3 regions of the Halomonas sp. THAF5a genome follow, and region 1 is predicted to be linked to each of the others. Evidence: riboswitches for the same ligand, from Rfam matches in the RefSeq annotation. Region 1 holds a riboswitch; each other region holds the start of a gene.
What was found. Region 1 has a riboswitch for thiamine pyrophosphate ahead of thiO (glycine oxidase ThiO). Riboswitches for the same ligand answer to the same signal wherever they lie in the genome.

Region 1 (4,265 bases):
CCGCGCGGGGCGCTGCCCGCGCGGACGCGGCGGCGCGCTCAGCCGCCGCTGTGCCAGAACGGCTGGCCGAGGGTCGGCGTGCTGGGGCTGGCGGTCTGGCGCTGCTGCATCAGCCCGGCGCGATACGCCTTGCGCCCGGCGATGATCGCCTCGGCGAAGGCCTCGGCCATCAGCGGCGGCCGGTGAGCCTTGGCCACGGCGGTGTTGAGCAGCACGCCGTCGAAGCCCGTCTCCATGGCCTCCGCGGCCTGGGAGGGGGCGCCGAGGCCGGCATCGATGATCAGTGGCACGTCGAGGCGCTCGCGCAGGGTCTGCAGGGCGTAGCGGTTCATCAGGCCCCGGCCGGTGCCGATGGGCGCGCCCCAGGGCATCAGCGCCTGGCAGCCCGCCTCCCGCAGGCGCTGGCAGAGCACCAGGTCATCGGTGCAGTAGGGCAGTACCTTGAAGCCGTCGTCGATCAGCGTCCGGCAGGCCTCCAGCAGGCCGAAGGGGTCGGGCTGGAGGTTGTAGTCGTCGCCGATCACCTCGACCTTGATCCAGGGCGTGTCGAACATCTCCCGGGACATCTGGGCGAGGGTGATGGCCTCCCGGGCCGAGCGGCAGCCCGCGGTGTTGGGCAGCAGCCGGCAGCCGCTGTCGCGCAGGATCTGCCAGAAGGCGTCGCCGTCACCGTCGGCGGGGTTCTGGCGGCGCAGTCCCAGGGTCACCATGTCGCAGCCGGAGGCCTTGATGGAGGCCTCCATCACCGCGGGTGACGAGTAGAGGGCCGTGCCCAGCAGGAAGCGGCTGGAGAAGGTCTCGCCGTAGAGGGTCAGGGCGTCGTCGTGTCGTTCGTTCATCATGGTCATCAGCCGCCTCCCACCGGGGCAACGATATCGATGCGGTCGCGGTCCTCGAGGATGCGCTCGGCGTAGGCGGAGCGGGGCACGAACTCGCCGTTGATGGCCACGGCGACGCGCCGCTCGGCGTAGTGCCAGGCCGCAAGGGCATCCGCCAGCGCGGTGTCGGCCGGCAGGCGGGCGGTCTGGTCGTTGAGGCTCAGGGTGATCTCGGTCATGCGGCGCTCTCCTGGGGCGGATGTCCGGTGAGGGTCTCGGCGAAGGGCGTCTCGCCCCGGCCGCGGATGCGGGCCAGCAGGTGGCAGGCCACCGCCGGCGCCAGCAGGTAGCCGTGGCGGAACAGGCCGTTGGCGGTGATCAGGCCATCGCGCTCGGTGACATGGGGCAGGTTGTCCCGGAAGGCGGGCCGCAGGTTGACCCCCTGCTCCAGGATGCGCGCCTCGGCGAAGGCCGGCGACAGGGTGTAGAGGGCGCTGCCAAGCTCCAGCGAGGACTGCAGCGAGACCGGGGAGCGGTCCTCGCTCTCGATCTGGGTGGCGCCGATGACGAAGCGCTGGTCGGGCTTGGGCACCACATAGAGCTGGTAGCGGGGGTGCATCAGGCGCACCGGGCGCGAGAGGTGGATCTCCGCGGTCTGCACGTGCAGCGTCTCGCCGCGCACGCCGCGCAGGCTGGGATGATGCTGGCGGGCGCCGGTGCCGCGGCAGTCGATGACCAGGTCGAAGGCGCGGCGGCCGTCGCCGGTCTCGATTTCGCCGGGATGGGTCGCAACGGGACAGTGGGCGTGGCAGGTCCCGCCCAGCCGGCGTATCTCGGCCAGCAGGCGCGCGAGCAGGGGGCGGTTGTCCAGGTGTGCCTCGTCCGGCAGGTAGAGGCCCTGGCGAAAGCTCGCCGCCAGGTCGGGCTCCAGGCGATGGATCTCGGCGTCGTCGATCGCCCGGCAGGGCGGTGCTTCTTCCAGCACGTGGGCGAGGTCGCGTCGGAACTGGGTGAGCTCGCCCATGTCCTGGGCGTGGGCCACCATCAGGCTGCCCTGGTGGTGCCACAGGCCGCTGGCGTCCAGTGCCTCGAGCCAGCGCGGCCACTGGGCCAGGGCGAACTGCCCCATCTCGAAGACGCTGCGCTCCGAGACCGCCGTCTCGCAGAGCGGCGCGACCATGCCGGCCGCGGTCCAGGCGGCGGCGGCGGGCGCTTCCAGGTCGCCGGCGTCATAGAGGGTGACGGCATGGCCGTCGCGCAGCAGTTGCCAGGCGACGAGGCGGCCCAGCAGGCCGGCGCCGGCCACGGCGATGGTGCGATCGGTGTGAGGTGTCATGGCGTTGTCCATCCAGCAGGAGGCGCGGAGGAACAGGCGGATGACGACAGGGGGCTGCATGGCGAGACGACAGCTTGTTCCCTCCGCAGGCATCAACCTGATCAGGTTCAACGGGTTCGGCCGTACCGATCTCAGCCCCCGTGTACCTCACCTCGAGCGTACCGGGGCTCCCCGACAAGTTGTCACAACCTAACCAAAAATGCCCGGGCGCGCAATCGAGGGCGCATCCGGGCATCGTCTTCATGCAGGTCGTGCGGGGTGGGGGAGCGTCGGGCTCAGGCGCAGTCGGCGGCCCCTTCGCCGAACATGTCGAACAGCAGCTCGCGACCGAGGCCGGTCAGCACCAGGCGCTGCTGGTCGTTCCAGGTGGCGGCCTGGCTGTTCTCGAGGATCTTCTGGCAGGGGGCCCAGTCGCTGGTGGCGGAGTCCAGGGCCTTCAGGGCCTGGCGATCGAGGCCACGATGGCTGACGGTCACCGTCTCGAGCACATGGCCATGTCGATAGAGCAGGGTGGCCATCTGGGAGAGACACTGGCGCAGGCTGCGCTGCATGCCGCTGTGGCTGGAAAGGGAATCTGTCATGCTGCCGCATCTCCTGGATGGGGTTGCTGCAGCGCATTATACATGCGACGAAGGTCGATGTCATACCAAGGTATAAGGCGACCTCCGCCGCGTCTCCGTCAGCTCTCCACGCGGCCCAGCAGCAGGAACTCGAGCAGCGCCTTCTGGGCGTGCAGGCGATTGCCCGCCTCCTGCCAGACCACGGCACGCGGGTCGTCGAGCAGGGTCTCGCTGATCTCCTCGCCGCGGTGGGCCGGCAGGCAGTGCAGGAAGAGGGCGTCCTCCCGGGCGCGATCGAGCAGCGCCTCGGTGACCTGGAAGCCGGCGAAGTCCGCCTCGCGCCTGGCCTGCTCCTCTTCCTGACCCATGGAGGCCCAGACGTCGGTGGTGACCAGGTCGGCCTCTGCCACGGCGGCATCGGGGTCGCGCATGATGCTGACCCGGTCGCCGGCGGCCTCGAGGATGTCCTGGCGCGGCTCGTAGCCCTCGGGGCAGACCACGCGCAGGTTGAACTCGAACTGGCGGGCGGCGTTGATCCAGGAGTGGCACATGTTATTGCCGTCGCCGATCCATACCGCGGTGCGATCCTTGACGCTGCCGCGCAGCTCGGTCCAGGTCATCACGTCGGCCAGCAGCTGGCAGGGGTGGTAGTCGTCGGTCAGGGCGTTGATCACCGGCACGGTGCTGGCCTGGGCGAACGCCTCGAGGCCTTCGTGGGAGAAGGTGCGGATCATCACCGCGTCGACCATCTCCGACAGCACCCGGGCGGTGTCACCGATCGGCTCCCCGCGACCGAGCTGGGTGTCGCGGGGCGACAGGAAGAGCGCATGGCCGCCGAACTGCGCCATGGCGGTCTCGAAGGAGACCCGGGTGCGCGTCGAGGACTTCTCGAAGATCATCGCCAGGGTGCGGTTGGCGAACGGGGTATAGGTGGGCCCGTGGGTCTTCAGGCCGTTCTTGATCGAGATGGCGCGCTGGATCAGGTAGCGCAGCTCATCGGGACTGAGATCGAGCAGGGTGAGGAAATGGCGAGTGGCCATGGGGGCGCTCCACGGGAAAAAACGACCATCCTAGCCAGCCCGCGGGGGATGCGCAACGCGCCCGGCATCAGTAGAATGGCGGCATCACAAGGCCGACCCGCACGGTCGGGTATTGCCCGAAATCCCCGGGGCCCTTCCGCCGAGTCCCGTCAACGAGCCAGGGAGACGTCATGAGCACTACCGTCGAGAACATCCAGCGCCAGATCAGCGAAAACCCCATCCTGATCTACATGAAGGGCACGCCGCAGCTGCCCCAGTGCGGCTTCTCCGCCCAGACCGTCCAGGCGCTGATGGCCTGCGGCGAGCGTTTCGCCTTCGTCAACGTGCTGGACAACCCGGACATCCGTGCCGAGCTGCCCAAGGTGGCCAACTGGCCGACCTTCCCGCAGCTGTGGGTCGAGGGCGAGCTGGTCGGCGGCTGCGATATCGTCGCCGAGATGCACCAGTCCGGTGAGCTGGAGACGCTGATCAAGGCCGCCGCCGCGCGCGCCCAGGAAGGCGAGGGCGACGC
Region 2 (4,265 bases), 1.1 Mb from region 1:
GCTCGCCGCCAGGCGGTGGGCGCTCGCCTGATCCTCGATCTTCGGCCACAGCACCCCGGGGGTATCGATCAGCGCTACCCGGCCGCCGATGCGCACCTTCTGCTGGCGCTTGGTGACGGCAGGCTCGTTGCCGGTCTTGGCGATGGTGCGCCCGGCCAGGCCGTTGATCAGCGTCGACTTGCCGACGTTGGGGATGCCCATGACCATCACCCGCACGTCGCGGTCGGCGCGCACCTGGCCGGCCAGCTCGTGGCACAGCTTGGGGATGCGCTTGAGCTCGCGGGCCTGGGTGGTGGTCACGGCCAGGGCCCGGGTGTCGGCCTGGGCGTCGAAGAAGGCCGTCCACTCGCGGGTGCGCTCGGGGTCGGCCAGGTCGGCGCGCGAGAGGATCTTGAGTACCGGCTTGTGGCGCGTCAGCTCGGCGAGCATGGGGTTGGCGCTGGAGTAGGGCAGACGGGCGTCGAGCACCTCGATCACCACGTCGATCTCCGGCAGCGCCTCGAGGATCTGCCGGCGCGCCTTGTTCATGTGTCCCGGAAACCAGCCGAGCATCGAGCCTCTCCTGCGTGAGCGTGAATAAAAACGGCCGCCCATCATAGCAGATGGACGGCCGTCGCCGAGCGGGGCGCTCGAGGGGCTGGGCTACTCGCCGGCGTGGAAGGCGATCGCCACCGAGTTGATGCAGTAGCGAAGCCCGGTGGTCTCCGGCGGGCCGTCGGGGAAGACGTGGCCGAGGTGGGCGTCGCAGCGGGCGCAGGTCACCTCGGTGCGCTGCATGCCGTGGCTGGTGTCGGCGTGCTCCTCGACGCACTTCGGCGTGAAGGGGCGGTCGAAGCTCGGCCAGCCGCAGCCGGCGTTGAACTTGTGCTCGTTCTCGAACAGCGGCGCATTGCAGCACACGCAGTGGTAGATGCCGTGCTCGTCGCTCACATGGTACTTGCCGCTGAATGCCGGTTCGGTGCCTTTCTCGCGGGTGACGCGGTACTGCTCCGGCGTCAGCTGCTCACGCCACTCGGCGTCGCTCTTGTGGATCTTGCTGCGCATGGCCTCTCTCCTCATTGCGTCGTGGAGCCGGCGGCAGGCTCGGCGTCTCGCCCTCATTCTGACATCTCACGGGGCGGGGGTTTCCAGTCGCGGCCCGTGACAGGTCACGCGATATCAACGAGCGACGAGAGGTGCTTGACACACCCCGGGGGTGTCGGTAATATTCGCCGCACCTCGACGAGGCGAGCCAATGCGTCCCATTCGTCTAGTGGTCCAGGACACCGCCCTTTCACGGCGGTAACAGGGGTTCGAACCCCCTATGGGACGCCACTCGATTCGTTCAGGTGCCGGAGTGCGGGAATAGCTCAGTGGTAGAGCATCGCCTTGCCAAGGCGAGGGTCGGGAGTTCGAATCTCCTTTCCCGCTCCATCTTTCCTCGGGAAGAGCGTAGTTTGAAGGTACAATTTGCGTCCCATTCGTCTAGTGGTCTAGGACACCGCCCTTTCACGGCGGTAACAGGGGTTCGAACCCCCTATGGGACGCCACCTTCGACATCCGGTGGCAACACAGTGCGAGAAGACCAAGCGGGAATAGCTCAGTGGTAGAGCATCGCCTTGCCAAGGCGAGGGTCGGGAGTTCGAATCTCCTTTCCCGCTCCATTCGCTCTTTCGAGTGATGATTGCGTCCCATTCGTCTAGTGGCCTAGGACACCGCCCTTTCACGGCGGTAACAGGGGTTCGAACCCCCTATGGGACGCCACTTCTCTCAAGCACGTACCAGATAAGCGGGAATAGCTCAGTGGTAGAGCATCGCCTTGCCAAGGCGAGGGTCGGGAGTTCGAATCTCCTTTCCCGCTCCAATCTTGTTAAGTACTCCCTATCGGTTAGGCCAAGGCTCGGGTCATGAGCTGGGGCGCCAGTCCGATCGAATCTCCTTTCCCGCTCCAATCTTGTTAAGTACTCCCTATCGGACAAGCCAAGGCTCGCGTCGTGAGCTGGGGCGCCAGTCCGATCGCATCTCCTTTCCCGCTCCAATCTTGTTAAGTACTCCCTATCGGATAGGCCAAGGCTCGGGTCATGAGCTGGGGCGCCAGTCCGGCTGATGGCAGCCCCATCGCATCTCCTTTCCCGCTCCAATCTTGCATGACCCTCCCAGATATCGATCATGAGTCAAGGCGCCCGCCTGGCTGGTGATGTTTCGTCGTATCTCGTTTTCCGCATCCACCAGATGCCATGACCTCTCCGGTCAGACCACGTCGCCCGTCACGAGCCATCACGCCACCCCGGCTGTTGCTGCCTGTCCGAATGCGCTATGGTGGCCCCAGACACGGGGTGCGGCCACGGCCGCTGAGATGATACCCGTCGAACCTGATCCAGTTCACACTGGCGAAGGGATGTCGGCCGGCTCCAGCGCGGCGTCCCTTGCCGCGTCGCAAGGAGTTCTCATGGCCGTTTCCTCTCTCCCCCTCGATCAGCAGGTGGTGCTCGTCACCGGCGGCGCCCGCGGTCTCGGTGCCCGACTGACCCGGGCCTTCCTCGATCAGGGCGCCCGCGTGGTGATCAACTACTACCAGAGCCGTGAGGCCGCCGAGACGCTGGTGAAGGAAGCCCCGGAGCGGGCCCTGGCCGTGCAGGCCGACGTGCGCGATCCCGAGGCGGTCAAGGAGCTGTTCGAGCAGGCGCAGGCCCACTTCGGCGCCCCGGTCACCACCGTGGTCAACAACGCCCTGCCCGACTTCACCTTCAACGGCGATGCGCGGCCCGGCGCCGACGCGCTGGACTGGTCGCACCTCCAGCAGCAGCTCGAGGGGGTCAACCGGGGCGCGCTCAATACCATCCAGGCGGCGCTGGCCGGCATGCGCGAGCAGGGCGGCGGGCGCATCATCAACGTCGGCACCAACCTCTTCCAGAATCCCGTCGTGCCCTATCACGACTACACCGCCGGCAAGGCCGCGCTGCTCTCGCTGACCCGCACCCTCGCCAATGACCTGGGGCCCGACAACATCACCGTGAACATGATCTCCGGCGGCCTGCTGCGCACCACCGATGCGTCCAGCGCGACCCCGGAGGCGGTCTTCGATCTGATCGCCCAGAACACCCCGCTGCGCCGGGTGACCACGCCGGAGGAGTTCGCCGACGCGGCGCTGTTCTTCGCCTCGCCCTGGGCGAGGGCGGTCACCGGTCAGAACCTGATCGTCGACGGCGGGCTGGTGAAAGGATGATGCAACCACGAAGCCCCGACGAGACGCTGCACCTCAACCTGTTCGTGATGGGCGCCGGCCACCACCGCGCGGCCTGGCGCCACCCCGACTCCAGCGCCGAGCGGCTCGGCGACATCGCCTACTACGAGTCCCTGGCCCGCACCGCCGAGCGCGGCAAGCTGGATGCGGTGTTCTTCGCCGACGGCATGAGCGCCGGCAGCGTGGAGGACGGCTTCAACTGGCATCTCGAGCCGCTGACCGCGCTCTCCGCCATGAGTCGCGCCACCCGACATATCGGCCTGATCAGCACGCTCTCCAGCACCTTCTACACGCCCTTCCACGCGGCCCGGCTGGTGGGCTCGCTGGACCACATCTCCGGTGGGCGCGTGGGCTGGAACGTGGTGACCTCGATGTTCGACAGCGAGGCGCGCAACCACGGCTATCAAGCCATGCCAGCGCACGCCGAGCGCTACGCCCGCGCCGAGGAGTTCGTGCAGACGGTGCTGGCTCTCTGGGACAGCTGGGCCGATGACGCCATCGAGCGCGACCGACACGGGCGCTATGCCGACCCGGACAAGGTGCAGAAGATCCACCATCACGGCAAGCACTTCCTGGTGGACGGGCCCCTGAATCTGCCGCGCCCGCCCCAGGGCCATCCGGTGCTGGTGCAGGCGGGCGCCTCCTCCCAGGGGCGCGACCTGGCGGCGCGCTATGCCGAGGCGATCTACGCGGTCGCCTACGACCTCGCGACCGCCCAGGACTACTACCGAGACATCAAGGATCGGGTGGCGGCGGCCGGGCGTACCGCGCCGGTGCCGATCCTGCCGGGACTCGTCACCTACGTCGGCTCCACCATGGAGGAGGCCCGGGCCAAGCAGCGCGCGCTGGACGAGTGCCTGCCGGTGGCGGCCTCGCTGCGCCAGCTGGGGCTGTTCATCGAGCAGGACTGCAGTGACTGGGAGCTGGACGCGCCGGTGCCGCCGCTGCCGCCGCTCGCCGAGTTCCGCGGCCCCCAGGGCCGCTACGCCACCATCCTGCGCATCATCGAGACCGAGCGGCCGACCCTGCGCCAGCTGCTCGG
Region 3 (4,265 bases), 1.3 Mb from region 1:
AGGAAATTGCGGCCGATGATCATCGGCTCGGACTCCGGGTGGTTGATGTTGCAGGGGATGATCGCCCGGCCGGCGGCCACCTCATCGCGCACGAACTCCGGGGTGATCTCCTCGGGCAGGCGCGCGCCGAAGCCCTGGCCGGCGTGCTGGTGGCCGAGGATGCGCTCGACCTCCTCGGTGCCAGAGTACTTTGCAGAAAGCGCCTGGCGACGCTGGTTCTCGCGGATGGCGATGAACTCCATCTCCGGGGTGACGATGCCCTGGCGGGCGTAGTGGAGCTGGGTGACGTTCTTGCCTGCCTTGGCGCGACGGGGCGTGCGGGTCAGGTCGAAGCGCAGGTTGGCGAGCATCGGGTCGTTGGCCCGGCGGCGGCCGTACTCGGAGGTCGGCCCGTCGAGAAGTTCGGTGTCGCCGCGCTCCTCGATCCAGGCGCGGCGAAGCTCGGGAAGGCCTTGTCGCAGATCGATCTCGGCGTCGGGGTCGGTGTAGGGGCCGGAGGTGTCGTAGACCAGCAGCGGCGGGTTGGCCTCGTCCTCCCCGGAGGTGCGGGTCGGCGAGAGGCTGATCTCGCGGAACGGGACCCGGATATCGGGGCGCGAGCCCGTGACAAAGACCTTGCGCGAGCCGGGCAGCGGCTGGATGGCGGCCTCGTCGACGCGGGCGCTCTCGGCGAGGAAATGGGCGGTCTTGCTCATGGTGTTCTCCCTTGGATTGTCGGGGTCTTGTGCAGGGAGGACACAGGTGGGAAGGACAGGGGCCGGGTGCCGGGAGGCACGCGGCCTGTCGCTTGATCCCTACGCTGGTCCTAGCCAGTTCAGGTTCAACGGGATCCATGCTGGCAAGCGCATGGTCTCAGCCGTCATCAACGGCGCCCCGTCAAGCGTGGTGGTGCCCGCCGTGATGGCGGGCCGTGTCATCATCTTTTATCTCGTTTATCTAGCCCGGGGCCGATCCGGGGGCAGCTGATTCACTCGGCAGATATCTCTCAGTCCGCGCGATCCAGCCCCATCTGCCAGAAGTCGATCTCGAGCCGGGTGGCGTCGCGGAACACGTCGGTGAGCTGGGCGAAGCGCGCCGGCGTCACCTCCGCCAGGCGGGCGTCGAGCCAGGCGCGCTCGTCCGCCATGGCCTGCTGGTACGCCTCGCTCTCGTACATGGCGATCCAGGCGTCATAGGGGTTCGCCGCGCCGCGCACCGTGGTGGCCCGGCCGCTGAGCCAGCGGGCGATCTCGCCGTAGCCGACCAGGCAGGGGGCCAGGGCCACGCGCAGGTCGAGCAGGTCGCCACGGTGGCCGGTGTCCAGCACGTAGCGGGTGTAGGCCATCGTCGCGCGGGCCTCGGGCAGGCGCGCCAGGTCCTCTTCGGTGATGCCCCAGCCGCGGCAGTACTCAACGTGCAGCCCCAGCTCCACGTCGACGATGGTCTTCATGCCCTCGAAGGCGTGGCGAAGCTCGCCCAGGTCGCGGCTCTTGTAGGCGGCCAGGGCGTAGGCCCGGGCGAAGTGGATCAGGAACAGGTAGTCCTGCTGGAGATAGTGGCGAAAGGCGCCCTCCTCGAGGGTGGCGTCGCCGAGTCGGCACACGAAGGCGTGCTCGATATAGTCCCGCCAGTCGTTCTGGCTGGCCGCGGTAAGGTCGTCGAAACGGTAGCCCATCATGCCTCCGGTCAAGGGGCGATCCGGAAGCGGGGCGGGAGAGGGTGGCCAGGGGGAATGCCGGCAGGGCACTGGTCACCGCTTGATTCCTACGCCGGTGCTAGCCGGATCAGGTTCCACGGGACCAGCGCTCGGTGTCGTCCGTTGTCTCGACACCCTGCGCCATCTCAGCCGGTTCTACCGGCACCCCGTCAAGCGAAGTGCCTACTCTAGCATCCCGGCGAGGATTTACCAGCCGTCGCCGAGTCTTGCCTGGTCTCAGTATAGCCGGAAGCGCTTCCAGCCGGGCCTTCCCTCGGCCTCCTCGGGGGTCTTGCGATAGCGCTTGTACTCCCACTGGTACTGGACCGGGTCCAGGGCGATGGTCGACTCCACGCAGGCGTTGACCCCGGCGGCCGAGACCGCCTCGTCGGGGTCGTGGACCCGCTCGTCGGCGGCCAGGAAGTGCAGGGCGTAGCCCCGGCCGGGCAGGCGCAGGGCGACGCCGGTGACGACCCGCGCCTCGGTGCGGGCCACCAGCTTGGGCAGCAGGGTGGCGGTGTAGGCGGGCCGGCCGAAGAAGGGCGCGAAGACACCGCTGCCCCAGCTGGGCACCTGGTCGGGCAGGATGCCCACCGCCTCCGAGCGCTTGAGCGCCTTGAGCAGCGCGGCCACGCCGCGGGGGTTGGTGGGCACCAGGCGGGCGCCGCGGCGCTCGCGGCCCCGGCGGATGACCGGGTCCAGTCCGGCGAGCTTGGGCGGCTCGTACATGGCGGTGAAGGGGAAGTGGCCGGAGAGCCAGAAGTTCAGCACCTCCCAGTTGCCGAAATGGGGCGCCAGTACGATCACGCCGCGCCCCTGGGCACGGGCCTCGTCCAGGAGCTCGCGGCCGTGCACCTCGACGATCGATGCCTCGACCCGCTCGGGGTCGCCCATCCAGGCGAAGCCGAGCTCCAGCATGGTGGCGGCGGAGTGGGTCAGGCTCGCTCGCGCCATCCGGCGCCGCTCGGCGTCACCGCGGGAGGGGTAGGCCTCGGCCAGGTTGATGCGGGTGACCCGGCGCTCGCGGCGGCTGACGCTTTCGACCAGCGGGCCGATGACCCGGGCCAGTCGCCACAGGGTGGTCAGGCGTCGGTTCGCGAGGCCGTGCCATAGGGTCGCGATGGCGCGAGCCTGAAGGGCCGGCAGGTGGGAGTCACCGTCGCTCATGGCTCACACCCACCAGGTGTCGACGTTGTCCGGTGCCCGCTTCTCGTTGAGCGCCTTGAGCCCCTTCACGCAGCGGATCACCAGCCACACCACGGCGGCCAGCCAGGTCAGAAAGCCGATCAGCACCAGGGTGAGCAGGCCGGAGACGCCGAAGAACAGCAGGGCCAGCCAGAAGGTGCGAATCTGGTAGCGGTAGTGCTCGTCGAGCCAGTGGGGCCCGTTGCCGCGGTAGACGTAGGCGATCACCACGGCCACCAGCGAGGTCAGCCCGCCGGTGACCATGCCGGCCAGGTGCAGCACGTAGACCACGATGGGAATGGTCGTGTCGGGGGCGCCGCCGGGCTCGGCGACGGCCCGGTCGTCTTCTCGGGGGAGGGGATCGTTCATGGCTCGTCCCTGATGGTGGCTTGGCTGGGGCCAATGATACCGACCGGGGCCGACAATGACACCGGGTCGCCCCGGTCGCGGTCCCAGGCCGGCGGCGGCGTCAGGGAGCGCTGGCGGGCTGCGGCTTCACGGGGCGGCTGATCTCGATGAGGTTGCCGTCGGGGTCGCGCAGGTAGAGCGAGCTGAGCTCGCCCGTGGCGCCCTGGCGGGGCACCGGGCCGAGCTCCACCTCCACGTCCAGCGCCTCCAGGTGACGCTGGACCTCGTCCAGCGGCAGCAGGCTGCGCACGCAGAGATCCACGCTGCCGGGGGTCGGCGTGGCGGCCCGGGGCACGATGTCGGTGGCGGTCCAGTGCAGGCGCAGGGCCATGTCGCCCAGCATCAGGTCGACGCGTTCACGGTCGCGGTAGCGGACCTCGAGCCCCAGGACGCGGGAGTAGAAATCCACGGCGCGGGAAATGTCGGTCACGGTGATGACCAGGTGGTCCAGACCTGACAGCATGCATGTCTCCTCGGAATGATGGCCTGGCAAGAGAATACGATGATGCTGATCTGTCCGCTATGCGCGTCGGTCGATACCGCGCCCTTTCACCGCGACGCCCGGCGCGACTATCAGCGCTGCGGCCGCTGCGCGCTGGTCTTCGTGCCGCCGGCCCAGCGCCTCGACCCCGCGGCGGAGCGGGCGGTCTACGACCAGCACGAGAACTCCCCCGACGACCCCGGCTATCGGCGCTTCCTGTCGCGGCTCTTCGACCCGCTGCGCGAGCGGCTCGCCCCGGGCGCGCCCGGCCTCGACTTCGGGTCGGGCCCCGGGCCGACCCTCTCGGTGATGTTCGAGGAGGCCGGCCACCCGATGGCCATCTATGACCCCTTCTTCGCGCCCGACGAGGGCGTCTTCGCGCGTCGCTACGCCTTCATCACCGCCACCGAGGTAGTGGAGCACCTCTTCGCCCCCGGCGAGGAGCTCGTGCGGCTGGTCGACCGGCTCGAGCCCGGCGGCTGGCTGGGGCTGATGACCAAGCGCGTCACGACCCGC

Region 2: it holds a riboswitch for thiamine pyrophosphate, as region 1 does, so the genes downstream of both, FIU83_RS04890 (3-oxoacyl-ACP reductase) here and thiO (glycine oxidase ThiO) in region 1, are expected to answer to the same signal.
Region 3: it holds a riboswitch for thiamine pyrophosphate, as region 1 does, so the genes downstream of both, tenA (thiaminase II) here and thiO (glycine oxidase ThiO) in region 1, are expected to answer to the same signal.

Annotation. Positions count from the first base shown of each region.
Region 1 is NZ_CP045417.1:2,193,517-2,197,781, reverse strand. Features, by position in the region: gene FIU83_RS09830 (thiazole synthase) at 39-848, opposite strand; gene thiS (sulfur carrier protein ThiS) at 848-1,057, opposite strand; gene thiO (glycine oxidase ThiO) at 1,054-2,154, opposite strand; TPP riboswitch at 2,216-2,338, opposite strand; gene FIU83_RS09815 (hypothetical protein) at 2,430-2,735, opposite strand; gene argF (ornithine carbamoyltransferase) at 2,834-3,754, opposite strand; gene grxD (Grx4 family monothiol glutaredoxin) at 3,925-4,265, shown strand, end outside.
Region 2 is NZ_CP045417.1:1,086,595-1,090,859, forward strand. Features, by position in the region: gene ylqF (ribosome biogenesis GTPase YlqF) at 1-552, opposite strand, end outside; gene msrB (peptide-methionine (R)-S-oxide reductase MsrB) at 643-1,044, opposite strand; tRNA gene FIU83_RS04860 (tRNA-Glu) at 1,239-1,314, shown strand; tRNA gene FIU83_RS04865 (tRNA-Gly) at 1,339-1,413, shown strand; tRNA gene FIU83_RS04870 (tRNA-Glu) at 1,454-1,529, shown strand; tRNA gene FIU83_RS04875 (tRNA-Gly) at 1,569-1,643, shown strand; tRNA gene FIU83_RS04880 (tRNA-Glu) at 1,668-1,743, shown strand; tRNA gene FIU83_RS04885 (tRNA-Gly) at 1,769-1,843, shown strand; TPP riboswitch at 2,302-2,395, shown strand; gene FIU83_RS04890 (3-oxoacyl-ACP reductase) at 2,429-3,205, shown strand; gene FIU83_RS04895 (LLM class flavin-dependent oxidoreductase) at 3,202-4,265, shown strand, end outside.
Region 3 is NZ_CP045417.1:938,373-942,637, forward strand. Features, by position in the region: gene thiC (phosphomethylpyrimidine synthase ThiC) at 1-695, opposite strand, end outside; TPP riboswitch at 775-886, opposite strand; gene tenA (thiaminase II) at 986-1,654, opposite strand; TPP riboswitch at 1,724-1,855, opposite strand; gene FIU83_RS04215 (lysophospholipid acyltransferase family protein) at 1,913-2,842, opposite strand; gene FIU83_RS04220 (hypothetical protein) at 2,846-3,229, opposite strand; gene FIU83_RS04225 (VOC family protein) at 3,330-3,731, opposite strand; gene FIU83_RS04230 (class I SAM-dependent methyltransferase) at 3,771-4,265, shown strand, end outside.